3 regions of the Streptomyces sp. NPDC005004 genome follow, and region 3 is predicted to be linked to each of the others. Evidence: riboswitches for the same ligand, from Rfam matches in the RefSeq annotation. Region 3 holds a riboswitch; each other region holds the start of a gene.
The links. A riboswitch is a leader RNA that binds a small molecule or an ion and turns the genes downstream of it on or off. The one in region 3 is predicted to bind cyclic di-AMP.

Region 1 (3,267 bases), on a different contig from region 3:
CAGGTGCGCGTTGGGGCCGCCCAGGTAGCGGAAGAGCGGCAGGTCGCTGGCCTCGGCGGCGGCGTGCGCGACGGCGAGGGAGACGCCGAGGATGGCGTTGGCGCCGAGCGAGCCCTTGTTGTCGGTGGCGTCCAGGTCGAACATGGCCTGGTCGATCAGGCGCTGCTCGGTGGCGTCGTAGCCGACCAGCTCCGGGCCGATCTGCTCGATGACGGCGAGGACGGCCTTCTCGACGCCCTTGCCCTGGTAGCGGTTGGGGTCGCCGTCACGGAGCTCGATGGCCTCGAAGGCACCGGTGGAGGCACCGGACGGAACGGCGGCACGACCCGTGCTGCCGTCGTCGAGGCCGACCTCGACCTCGACCGTGGGGTTGCCTCGGGAGTCCAGGATTTCCCGGGCTACGACGACGTCGATGGACGGCACGAGCATCTCCTTCTTGGATGTGACGCTGAGATGTGCGGGGCGGTGTGCCGTACGGCACGGCCTTGCGACTAGAGCCTAACCGTCCCCGGGGTGTCGGCCGTCGACCGACCGTCCCGTGGACAGGGAGACCGTACTCATTGTTCACGCCCGGAACAAAGGGGTGTCGGGGGGTCTGGCCAGCGGGGTGCCGCGGGGCCGGGCCGCGGCGCCAGGGCAGGGGCCCCTCGGGACGGCCCAGGGGGCGCGAAGCCCCGCTCCGGCGCGTACGGGGGAACACGCGCCGGTGCGGGGCCTGGTGGGGGGAGGGCTCACCGCCGCCGTGCGTGGGGCGGCGGTGCGGTGAGCGGGTGCGAAGGGGCGCCGCTCGCGGGCGGCGCGGGACCGCTACTTCAGGTGCAGCATCTGGCCGGGGTAGATGAGGTCGGCCTTCCGGACGATGTCCTTGTTGAGGTCGAACAGCTTCTTCCAGCCGCCCTTGACGTGGTGCTCGGTGGCGATGGTGCTGAGCGTGTCGCCCTTGACGACCTTGTACTCGCCGTCGCCCTTCTTGACCTTCTGGCCGGTCGGGGTGGTGACGGTCGCGGCGGGACGCTTCGCGGAGCGCGAGGCGGCCTGAGGGGCGGTGGTGCGCGCGGCGGCGTCCGTCGTGGCCTTGGCGGTGTCCGTGGTGGTCTTCGCCGCGGTGGACGGGGTGCTCGCGGCGGCGGAGCTGTACGGCGTGCTGGACAGCCCCGTGCCGCAGACCGGCCAGGCGCCCTTGCCCTGGGCGGCGAGCACCTTCTCGGCGATGGTGATCTGCTGGTCCTTGGTGGCCTTGTCGGCGGTGGCGGCGTACTGCGTGCCGCCGTACGCGGCCCACGTGGAGGCGGAGAACTGCAGGCCGCCGTAGTAGCCGTTGCCGGTGTTGATGGACCAGTTGCCGCCGGACTCGCACTGGGCGACGGTGTCCCACTCGGAGGCGGTGGCGGCGGAGGCGTTGCCGGCCGCCATCAGCGGACCGGCGATCGCGGCGCCGGTGACACCGGCGAGCGCGAGGGTGCGGACGGCCTTGGCCGGGCGACGGTGCGTGCCCTTGCTGGAAAACAGCATGGATCGATCCCCTCACCGACGCCTGCGAGGTGAGCTGTCGGGTTCGGGCCGGTTGAGTTGCCCGGCCACCCTCCCCGTCGTGGAGGGGGTGGCTTCACCCCAAGCCCGTCCCGGCGTCAATCACCGGTCGGGGCACTTACCTTGGTTCCCCCGCTCCTGCCGGCGGCGCTTGACGCGTCGACTGTTCCCGGATGACCGCTGGCAGGATTCGGCGTACCGGTCATCGGGGCTCGTGGTGACGAGCGGACCGACCGTAGACACGGACACAGGGGAATTTCAAAGACGATCAGGGCCCTTGAGACTCATCCCACACTTTCGCCAAATAGGACATACACCTAGAAGAGGGACGTCAATCCCGTGCCGATTCGGGCTACTTGCCGTCCGTCCCGCCGGGCACCTCGAGCGTCCGACCAAGGACAAGCGCGTCCGGGTCGCCACCGATGGCCTTCTTGTTCGCGGAGTAGAGCGCCTGCCAGCCGCCGTCGACGTCAAGGGAGTCGGCGATGGACTCCAGCGTGTCGCCCTCGTGGATGGTGTATGTGCTCGGGGAGGGCAGTGCGTGACGCCCGGTGTTGTCCGTCTCCTGACCGCTTGTCACGCTTTCGTCCGCGCTGCCGCCGCGGTGGCGGCCGCCACCGGAGAGCGCGCCGGTGTCGACCAGGCTCCAGGAGCCGCCGTCCTGCCAGGCGTCGTCCGACTCCTCGGAGGCCGGGGTGGAGTAGTCGCCGGAGGTGCCCGCGTCGCCCTTCGAGGCGGCGGCGCCGGACTTGGCGTCCTTGCCCTTGCCGGAGTCCTTGGCGTCGGCGTCCTTGTCCTTGCCGTGCGACGGCTTGGCCAAGGCGTCGGCGGAGGAGTCGGACGAGGCCGACGCGGAGGACGAGTCGGACGGCTTGCCCGACTCGGACGAGCCGGACTTACCGGCGGAATCCGACGCGGACGGCGAGGCGCCGTCCTTGCCGTCGGAGGAACCGGTGCTCGGGGAGGCGGTGTCCGCGACGCCCGTGTCGACGTCCACCGAGGCGGAGTCGGAGGTGAGACCGGCCGTCAGGGCGCAGGTCGCCCAGTGGGTGGTGCCCTGCTCGGCGAGGATCTTCTCGGCGACGGAGATCTGCTGGGAGCGGCTGGCCTGGTCGGCGGTGGCCGCGTACTGGTCGCCGCCGTACTTGTCCCAGTCGTCCTGCGAGATCTGGAGACCGCCGTAGTAGCCGTTGCCCGTGTTGGCGCTCCATGAGCCGCCGCTTTCGCACTCGGCCACCTTGTCCCAGGTGGTGCCGTCGGCCGCGTGGGCGCTGGCGGCGCCGAGGAGCGGGATCGCGATGGCGGAGGTGGTCACACCGGCCGCGACGAGGAGCGCCGGAGCCTGGCGGGGGCGACGGTGACGACCGTTCCCGGAGAGCATACGGGGGCCTTTCGTACGACAGCAGTACGGCGTGGCGAGTGGTGCTCGGCGCCACACTGATGGGTGAACGTATAGGCAGACGATCGCTTGTCACAAGTTCATGCCGCACAGATCACGTGAAGATCACATCGTTGAGTGTCCGTCATGTTCCTGTTTGGCGGTGCGTGTTCGGTGGGTAAGGCTGGTGGTCCGCGCCGCGGGTCCGCTCACTCGTGCGCCGTGCTCGCCGGGGTGAACTCCACCGGGAGCGTGCGCAGGCCGCGCATGATGAGCCCGCCCCGCCAGCGCAGTTCGGCCGGTTCGACGGCAAGGCGCAGATCGGGCAGCCGGGTGAAGAGCGTGGCCAGCGCGGTCTG
Region 2 (3,267 bases), on a different contig from region 3:
GAGGTGGAGCGCCTGGTCCGCAACCGCCTGGACGAGATCCCGCACGAGCTGGCCAACCCGGCCCGCCGCGCCGCCAAGGAGCTGTCCAAGGAGCTGTTCCCGGCCTCCGCGCGCATGTCCCGTCCGCGCCAGGGCACCGAGGACACCGTCGAGAAGATCGACGCGCCCGCCGTGCGCGCCTTCTACGACCGCCATGTGCGCCCGGCCACGGCCACCGTGGTCGTCGTGGGCGACCTGACCGACACCGACCTGGACGGGCTGCTCACCGAGACCCTCGGTGCCTGGACGGGCACGCCGGGCACCCCCCGCCCGGTGCCGGCGGTCACGGCCGACGACACCGGCCGTGTGGTCATCGTGGACCGGCCCGGCGCCGTCCAGACCCAGTTGCTCATCGGCCGCACCGGCGCCGACCGGCACGACCGGGTGTGGCCCGCGCAGGTGCTCGGCACCTACTGCCTCGGCGGCACCCTCACCTCCCGCCTGGACCGCGTCCTGCGCGAGGAGAAGGGCTACACCTACGGCGTGCGCGCCTTCGGCCAGGTGCTGCGCTCCTCCGCCGACGGCACGGGCGCCTCGATGCTCGCCATCAGCGGCTCGGTGGACACGCCGAACACCGGTCCCGCGCTCGCGGACCTGTGGACCGTGCTGAACACCCTCGCGGCGGAGGGCCTGACCGACGCCGAGCGGGACGTGGCCGTGCAGAACCTGGTGGGGGTCGCCCCGCTGAAGTACGAGACGGCCGCCGCCGTCGCCGGGACGCTGGCCGACCAGGTCGAGCAGCACCTGCCCGACGACTACCAGGCCGAGCTGTACCGCCGCCTGGCCGCGACCGGCACCGTGGAGGCCACCGCGGCCGTCGTGAACGCGTTCCCTGCGGACCGGCTGGTGACCGTCCTCGTCGGTGACGCCGCTCAGATCAAGGAGCCGGTGGAGGCCCTCGGGATCGGTCCGGTCACCGTGGTGTCGGCGGAGTAGCGGGACGAGCGTCCACACCCGCGCGCAGGGGCCCTGACGGCCGACGATCCGTCAGGGCCCTTTCGTGCGAGAGCGGGTCGGCAAATGTCCGGATTGATGCGGAGGTTGCCCGTCTGCCCTGTGTCGTGCGCTACAAACACCCTGAGTGGTTTGAGAATCGGCCGCCGTCCCCATTAGCTTCTTCCGGGCTGTCCGTCAGGCAGTGCGCCGCGCCCGCGGCACCGGACAGCCGACGCCGAGTCCCCGCATGGCGCGAGCCAGGGGAGCCGGGGAACCATGTTCCCGAGGTGAATCGGACGCCCACGCGCGAGCGGGGGAGTTCCGTAGGAGACCTTCCTCTCCGAACCTGTCAGCTAACCCGGTAGGCGTGAGGGAAGGAAAGGACCAGCCACCACATGGCGTTCATGTGCGCCACCGGGAAGCACCGCAGGCCCGGACGTGTCACGCGTACCACCGCTCGGGCAGCCGGAGTCGCGGCCCTCACCACCACCGGTGTCGTCGGCACCCTCACGGCCTCCCCGGCCCTCGCCGCCGATCACGTGGCCGAGCAGACCGGTCTCACCCCGGTCATCAGCGTCAACGACGACCTCGCCGCCGAGATCGACGCCCAGGCGACCGCGCAGCGGGCCGCCGCCGAGCGCACGGCAGCCCAGCAGGCCGCCGCCGCGCGTCTGAGGGAGGCACGCCAGGCCGAGATCCGCGCGGCCCGTGCCGCCGAGCGGGAGCGGCTCAACGCCTTCGTCCTGCCGATCGCCCACTCCTACGTCTCCACCGGCTACAAGACCGGCGGCTCCCTGTGGTCCTCCGGCAGCCACACCGGCATCGACTTCCACGCCGCGAGCGGGACGCCGGTCCACGCGGTCGGCGCGGGCACCGTCGTCTCCGCGGGGTGGGGCGGGGCGTACGGCAACGAGGTCGTGATCCGCATGGCCGACGGGATGTACACCCAGTACGGTCATCTGTCGTCCCTCGGTGTCACGGTGGGCCAGAAGGTCACCCCGGGGCAGCAGATCGGCCTGTCCGGCGCGACCGGCAACGCGACCGGACCGCACCTGCACTTCGAAGCCCGTACGAGCCCCGAGTACGGCTCGGACGTCGACCCGGTCGGCTACCTCCGCAAGCACGGCCTGGACGTCTGAGGCCGAGCCGCGTCCGAAGCCGACGTGACGCCCGGCGCCGTACACGCGCCGCACCCCAGGGAGCCCCGGTCCGCACCGCCGCCGGGGCTCCCGCCCTTTCCACGCCGTTTCCCGCCGCGTCGTTCGTTCGTCGCCCGGCTCCGCTGTCCAAAAAAGAGCCATGAATTCCGGCCCGCCGTCGGAAATTCCCGCGCATTGCAATAGAGTCACGGAACAGACGTCCATCGTCGGCGTTTCACGGGGATTAAGGCGGAGGTGGCTCATGCGTATTCCGGCGCATTCGGTGTGCACGGCGATCCGGGACGACATCGTCGCCGGGGTCCACGAGCGCGGCAGCCGCCTGACCGAGGAGGTCCTCGCCCGCCGCTACGGCGTCTCGCGCGTCCCCGTCCGCGAGGCGCTGCGCACGCTGGAGGCGGAGGGCTTCGTGGTGACCCGGCGGCACGCCGGCGCGTGCGTGGCCGAGCCGACCGAGCGGGAGGCCGCCGATCTGCTGGAGATGCGCCGCCTCCTCGAACCGCTGGGTGCCGCCCGGGCCGCGCAACGGCGCACCGAGGCCCACCTCAAGGTGCTGCGGGGCCTGGTCAGGCTCGGGCAGGAGCGGGCCAGGCGCGGGAACAGCGAGGACCTGCGGGCGCTGGGCGGCTGGTTCCACGAGACGCTCGGGCAGGCCGCGGGCAGTCAGTCGCTGACCGCGATGCTCACCCAGGTGCGGCACAAGATCGCCTGGATGTACACGGTGGAGGTCCCCGCGAACCCGGTCGAGTCCTGGGCCGAGCACGGCGCGATCGTGGACGCGGTGGCGCGCGGGGACGGCGACCGCGCGCGGTCGCTCACGGCGCTGCACGCCGAGCGCGCGGCGTTCGCGCACCGGCTGCGGCAGCCGCAACATGTTGTAAACACAGCGGGTCAGCGGAATTAACACGGCCGCTGTATACAAAGAACAGCTATTTCGGTGGCGGCGTTTCCTGCTGCCCTTTTTCTCTGTGTTCCATGAATTCGAGCGCGCTCTCGCATCCGTGTGTGAAAACGCGGAAACCGCGCCACCCGGAACAGGTGACGCGGTTTCCGTGATTGACGGGACGAGACCTTCGCCGTGCGATTCAGACGGTCTCGGGCAGCTCGTCCAGACCCTCGGCGACCAGCTTGGCCA
Region 3 (3,267 bases):
GACCAGCCGCTCGAACGCGAGGGCCTGGACGCGGACGGCCTCGGGGCCGAGGTCGGCCAGTATCTGCGTGGCGCGGGCGAAGAGGAAGTCTCCGGTGAGGACCGCGACCGAGTTGCCCCAGCGGGTGTTGGCGCTGTCGACGCCGCGGCGCACGGCGGCCTCGTCCATCACGTCGTCGTGGTAGAGCGTGGCCAGGTGGGTCAGCTCCACGACGACGGCGGAGGGCACGATGCCCGGGGCGTACTTGTCGCCGAACTGGGCGGAGAGGAGCACGAGCAGGGGACGGAACCGCTTGCCGCCGGCCCGCACGAGGTGCTGCGCGGCTCCGGTGATGAAGGGGACCTCGCTCTTGGTGGCCTCTAGCAGGCCCTCCTCGACAGCCGTCAATCCGGCCTGGACATCGGCTTCCAGTGCCTGGTCCCGCACGCTCAGCCCGAACGGCTCGCCGACGGTCACGAGGGGTCTCCTGTCTGCTGGTGTCTGCTGGCGACTACACGGTTTGTCGATAGGTCGCTGCCATCACTCGGATCAGCGTATCCGGTCGCGTTTCCATCACCGTTATCACCCACCGGCCCAGCACGGGAGGTATCGGCTCACAACGGTCTACTTCTTCTTTGGCGGACATGGACGGACATTCATTGACTTAACAGGACGATGTGCCTGCTGCCGGAGCTCGGCGCGCCGGGCGGACACCCGTCCGACCCCCATGCGGAGGGGGCCGTCTCTCCAACGAACGGGACCACCCCAGAGGTTCCGCATCCGACCGGACCAACACTCCCTAATGCCCACAGATGGATTAAATCTACCTAATCGCTTATGTCTGACTTTGCGTATTTTGCGGCTCAGTGAGTTGGGTCACCAGACCCCCTGTGGCGACCGACAGGTCCCAAGTACCCCGTTCGCCTTGCTTCATGGGCCAGTTGAGGCTTGACGAGCACAAAGGATCAAGTACCCCATTCGGGACAAGTCAAGATCAACCATGGCTTTATGTGAATCCGGCACTTGTTCCCGACATGTGCTCTCACATACGTTCCGGCCAGTCGGGCGACGCCGAATCCTGCCGGGCCCGACACACCCACTCGACGAACTCATTTCGTACGGCAGGAGCGGGGGAACCAGGTAGGCCGCCGGGACGGGTCGACGCGCGTCGACCCCGCACCGGCTAGGGGTGAAGCCGCGACTTCGTGTCCCACGGACACGGATGTGAGCGGCCGGGCACCTCCCCGCCCGAACCCGACAGCTCACCTCGCAGGCGCCGGAGAGGAACGTGTCATGCCTGCTGCCGCTCAGCCACGCCGTGCCCGCGCAAAGCGCATCGTCCGTACGCTCGCCGTCACCGGTACCGGTGCCGCCGTGCTCGCCCTTCCGTTCATCGGCGCCACCAGCGCCTCCGCCGCCCCCGCCGCCGCGCCGGCCGCCGTGACCACCTCGGCCGGTCACGCGAACAACCTCGACGGCTGGATCCGCGAGTCCCTCGCGATCATGAGCCAGAAGGGCATCCCGGGCACCTACGACGGCATCTACCGCAACGTGATGCGCGAGTCCTCGGGCAACCCCCGCGCCATCAACGACTGGGACATCAACGCCGTCAACGGCACCCCGTCCAAGGGCCTGCTCCAGGTCATCGACCCGACCTTCACCGCGTACCACGTGGCGGGCACCTCCCTCGACCCGTACGACCCGGTCGCGAACATCACGGCCGCGTGCAACTACGCCTGGCACCGCTACGGCTCCATCGACAACGTCAACAGCGCGTACTAGGCCGTAAGGCGCTCTCGAAGGACGTTCTCGGGGCGGGGCGCCCGTAGGTGAATCACCTACGGGCGCCCCGCCCCTTTCTCCTGTCTCTCCCGCTTCTCCCGTCCTGCGGGCCGGAGCCCGTACACCCTCTCCAGGACGACCGCGATGCCGTCGTCCTCGTTGGAGAGGGTGATCTCGTCCGCGACCGCGCGCAGTTCACGGTGGGCGTTGGCCATGGCCACGCCGTGGGCGGCCCACTGGAACATGGGGATGTCGTTCGGCATGTCGCCGAAGGCGATGGTGTCGGCGCGACCGAGGCCCAGGTGCTCGGCGGCCAGGGCGAGTCCGGTGGCCTTGGTGATGCCGCAGGGCTGGAGCTCGACGGTGCCGGGTCCGGACATGGTGACCGTGGCCAGCGAGCCCACGACCGAGCGGGCGGTCTCGGTGAGTTCGTCGTCGGACAGGCCAGGGTGGCGCAGCAGCACCTTGCTGATGGGTGCGCGCCAGAGGTCCTCGCGCCGGTCCACCCGTACGGCGGGCAGCGTGGGGTGGGGCATCAGATAGCCCGGCTCGATCAGCGTGAGTCCGTCCACGCCGTCCTGGTCGACGGCGGCGTACACCTGGCCGACCTCCGCCTCGATCTTCCCGAGCGCGGTCTCGGCCAGCTCCCGGTCCAGCCGCACGGACCACAGCATCCGCCCGGCCCCCGCGTCGTACACCTGCGCCCCCTGCCCGCACACCGCGAGCCCCGTCGACCCCAGCGACGCCAGCAGCGCCCGCACCCTCGGCACCGGTCGCCCGGTCACCACCAGATGCCGCGCCCCTTGTCTCCCGGCCCCCTCGAGAGCGGCCCGCGACCGCGCCGAAACGGTGTCGTCACCGCGCAACAGCGTCCCGTCCAGGTCGGTGGCGATGAGTGCGGGAAGGGGAGGTGCGGCCATGATCAGAGAATACGGACGGCGATGGCCTCCGACTCAGCTTCGGGGTGGGGGAGTTGCGCGCGCAGGGGGCGGTGGTCGCGCGGGTTGCCCCGGGGCGCGGGCCGCTGCCCCCCGGCCGGGACATCCCCGACCACAGCGCTGCCGGGGCACGACCCGGCGCGGCGAGCGACATGGTCGGGCCCAGGATCCCGGGCACTGCCCGGGGTGCAGCCGGTGACCCCCGGTGACACAGCCCGGTGCGGCCGGCGGCTCCCCAGGATGGGGTCCGCTGTGGACAGGGCGCGGCGCGGCCCAGGAGCGGCCCGGCACGGCCGAGACGCGCCTCAGGGACGGCCCCGGCGCGGCCGGGGACGGCCCGGGGCGGCGTCCATGGGCCGCCCGGTGCGGCCAAGGCGCGCTCCGGGAAGCGGCGAGGCTCGTGGCCCCGCGGCGCCTACCCGTGTGCCGACGCCAGGTGCTTCGCCAGGCGTGGGGAGGCGAATTCGGTGCCGCAGACGAAGCGCATCACCGGGCCGTAGGAGGAGGCGGCGGGGAGGCCGGTGAAATAGAGGCCGGGGATGGAGGAGACGTAGCCGGGGCCGAGGCG

Region 1: it holds a riboswitch for cyclic di-AMP, as region 3 does, so the genes downstream of both, ACWEEU_RS00390 (transglycosylase family protein) here and ACWEEU_RS23845 (transglycosylase SLT domain-containing protein) in region 3, are expected to answer to the same signal.
Region 2: it holds a riboswitch for cyclic di-AMP, as region 3 does, so the genes downstream of both, ACWEEU_RS19230 (M23 family metallopeptidase) here and ACWEEU_RS23845 (transglycosylase SLT domain-containing protein) in region 3, are expected to answer to the same signal.

What each region holds. Positions count from the first base shown of each region.
Region 1 is NZ_JBSGAH010000001.1:84,053-87,319, forward strand. It holds gene eno (phosphopyruvate hydratase) at 1-423, opposite strand, end outside; gene ACWEEU_RS00390 (transglycosylase family protein) at 808-1,512, opposite strand; cyclic di-AMP (ydaO/yuaA leader) riboswitch at 1,517-1,690, opposite strand; gene ACWEEU_RS00395 (transglycosylase family protein) at 1,883-2,911, opposite strand; gene ACWEEU_RS00400 (cytochrome P450 family protein) at 3,118-3,267, opposite strand, start outside.
Region 2 is NZ_JBSGAH010000012.1:148,322-151,588, reverse strand. It holds gene ACWEEU_RS19235 (M16 family metallopeptidase) at 1-975, shown strand, start outside; cyclic di-AMP (ydaO/yuaA leader) riboswitch at 1,199-1,358, shown strand; gene ACWEEU_RS19230 (M23 family metallopeptidase) at 1,371-2,114, shown strand; gene ACWEEU_RS19225 (GntR family transcriptional regulator) at 2,377-3,036, shown strand; gene ACWEEU_RS19220 (HPr family phosphocarrier protein) at 3,218-3,267, opposite strand, start outside.
Region 3 is NZ_JBSGAH010000018.1:4,021-7,287, forward strand. It holds gene ACWEEU_RS23840 (polyprenyl synthetase family protein) at 1-456, opposite strand, end outside; cyclic di-AMP (ydaO/yuaA leader) riboswitch at 1,071-1,270, shown strand; gene ACWEEU_RS23845 (transglycosylase SLT domain-containing protein) at 1,273-1,761, shown strand; gene ACWEEU_RS23850 (HAD family hydrolase) at 1,818-2,681, opposite strand; gene ACWEEU_RS23855 (FAD-dependent oxidoreductase) at 3,115-3,267, opposite strand, start outside.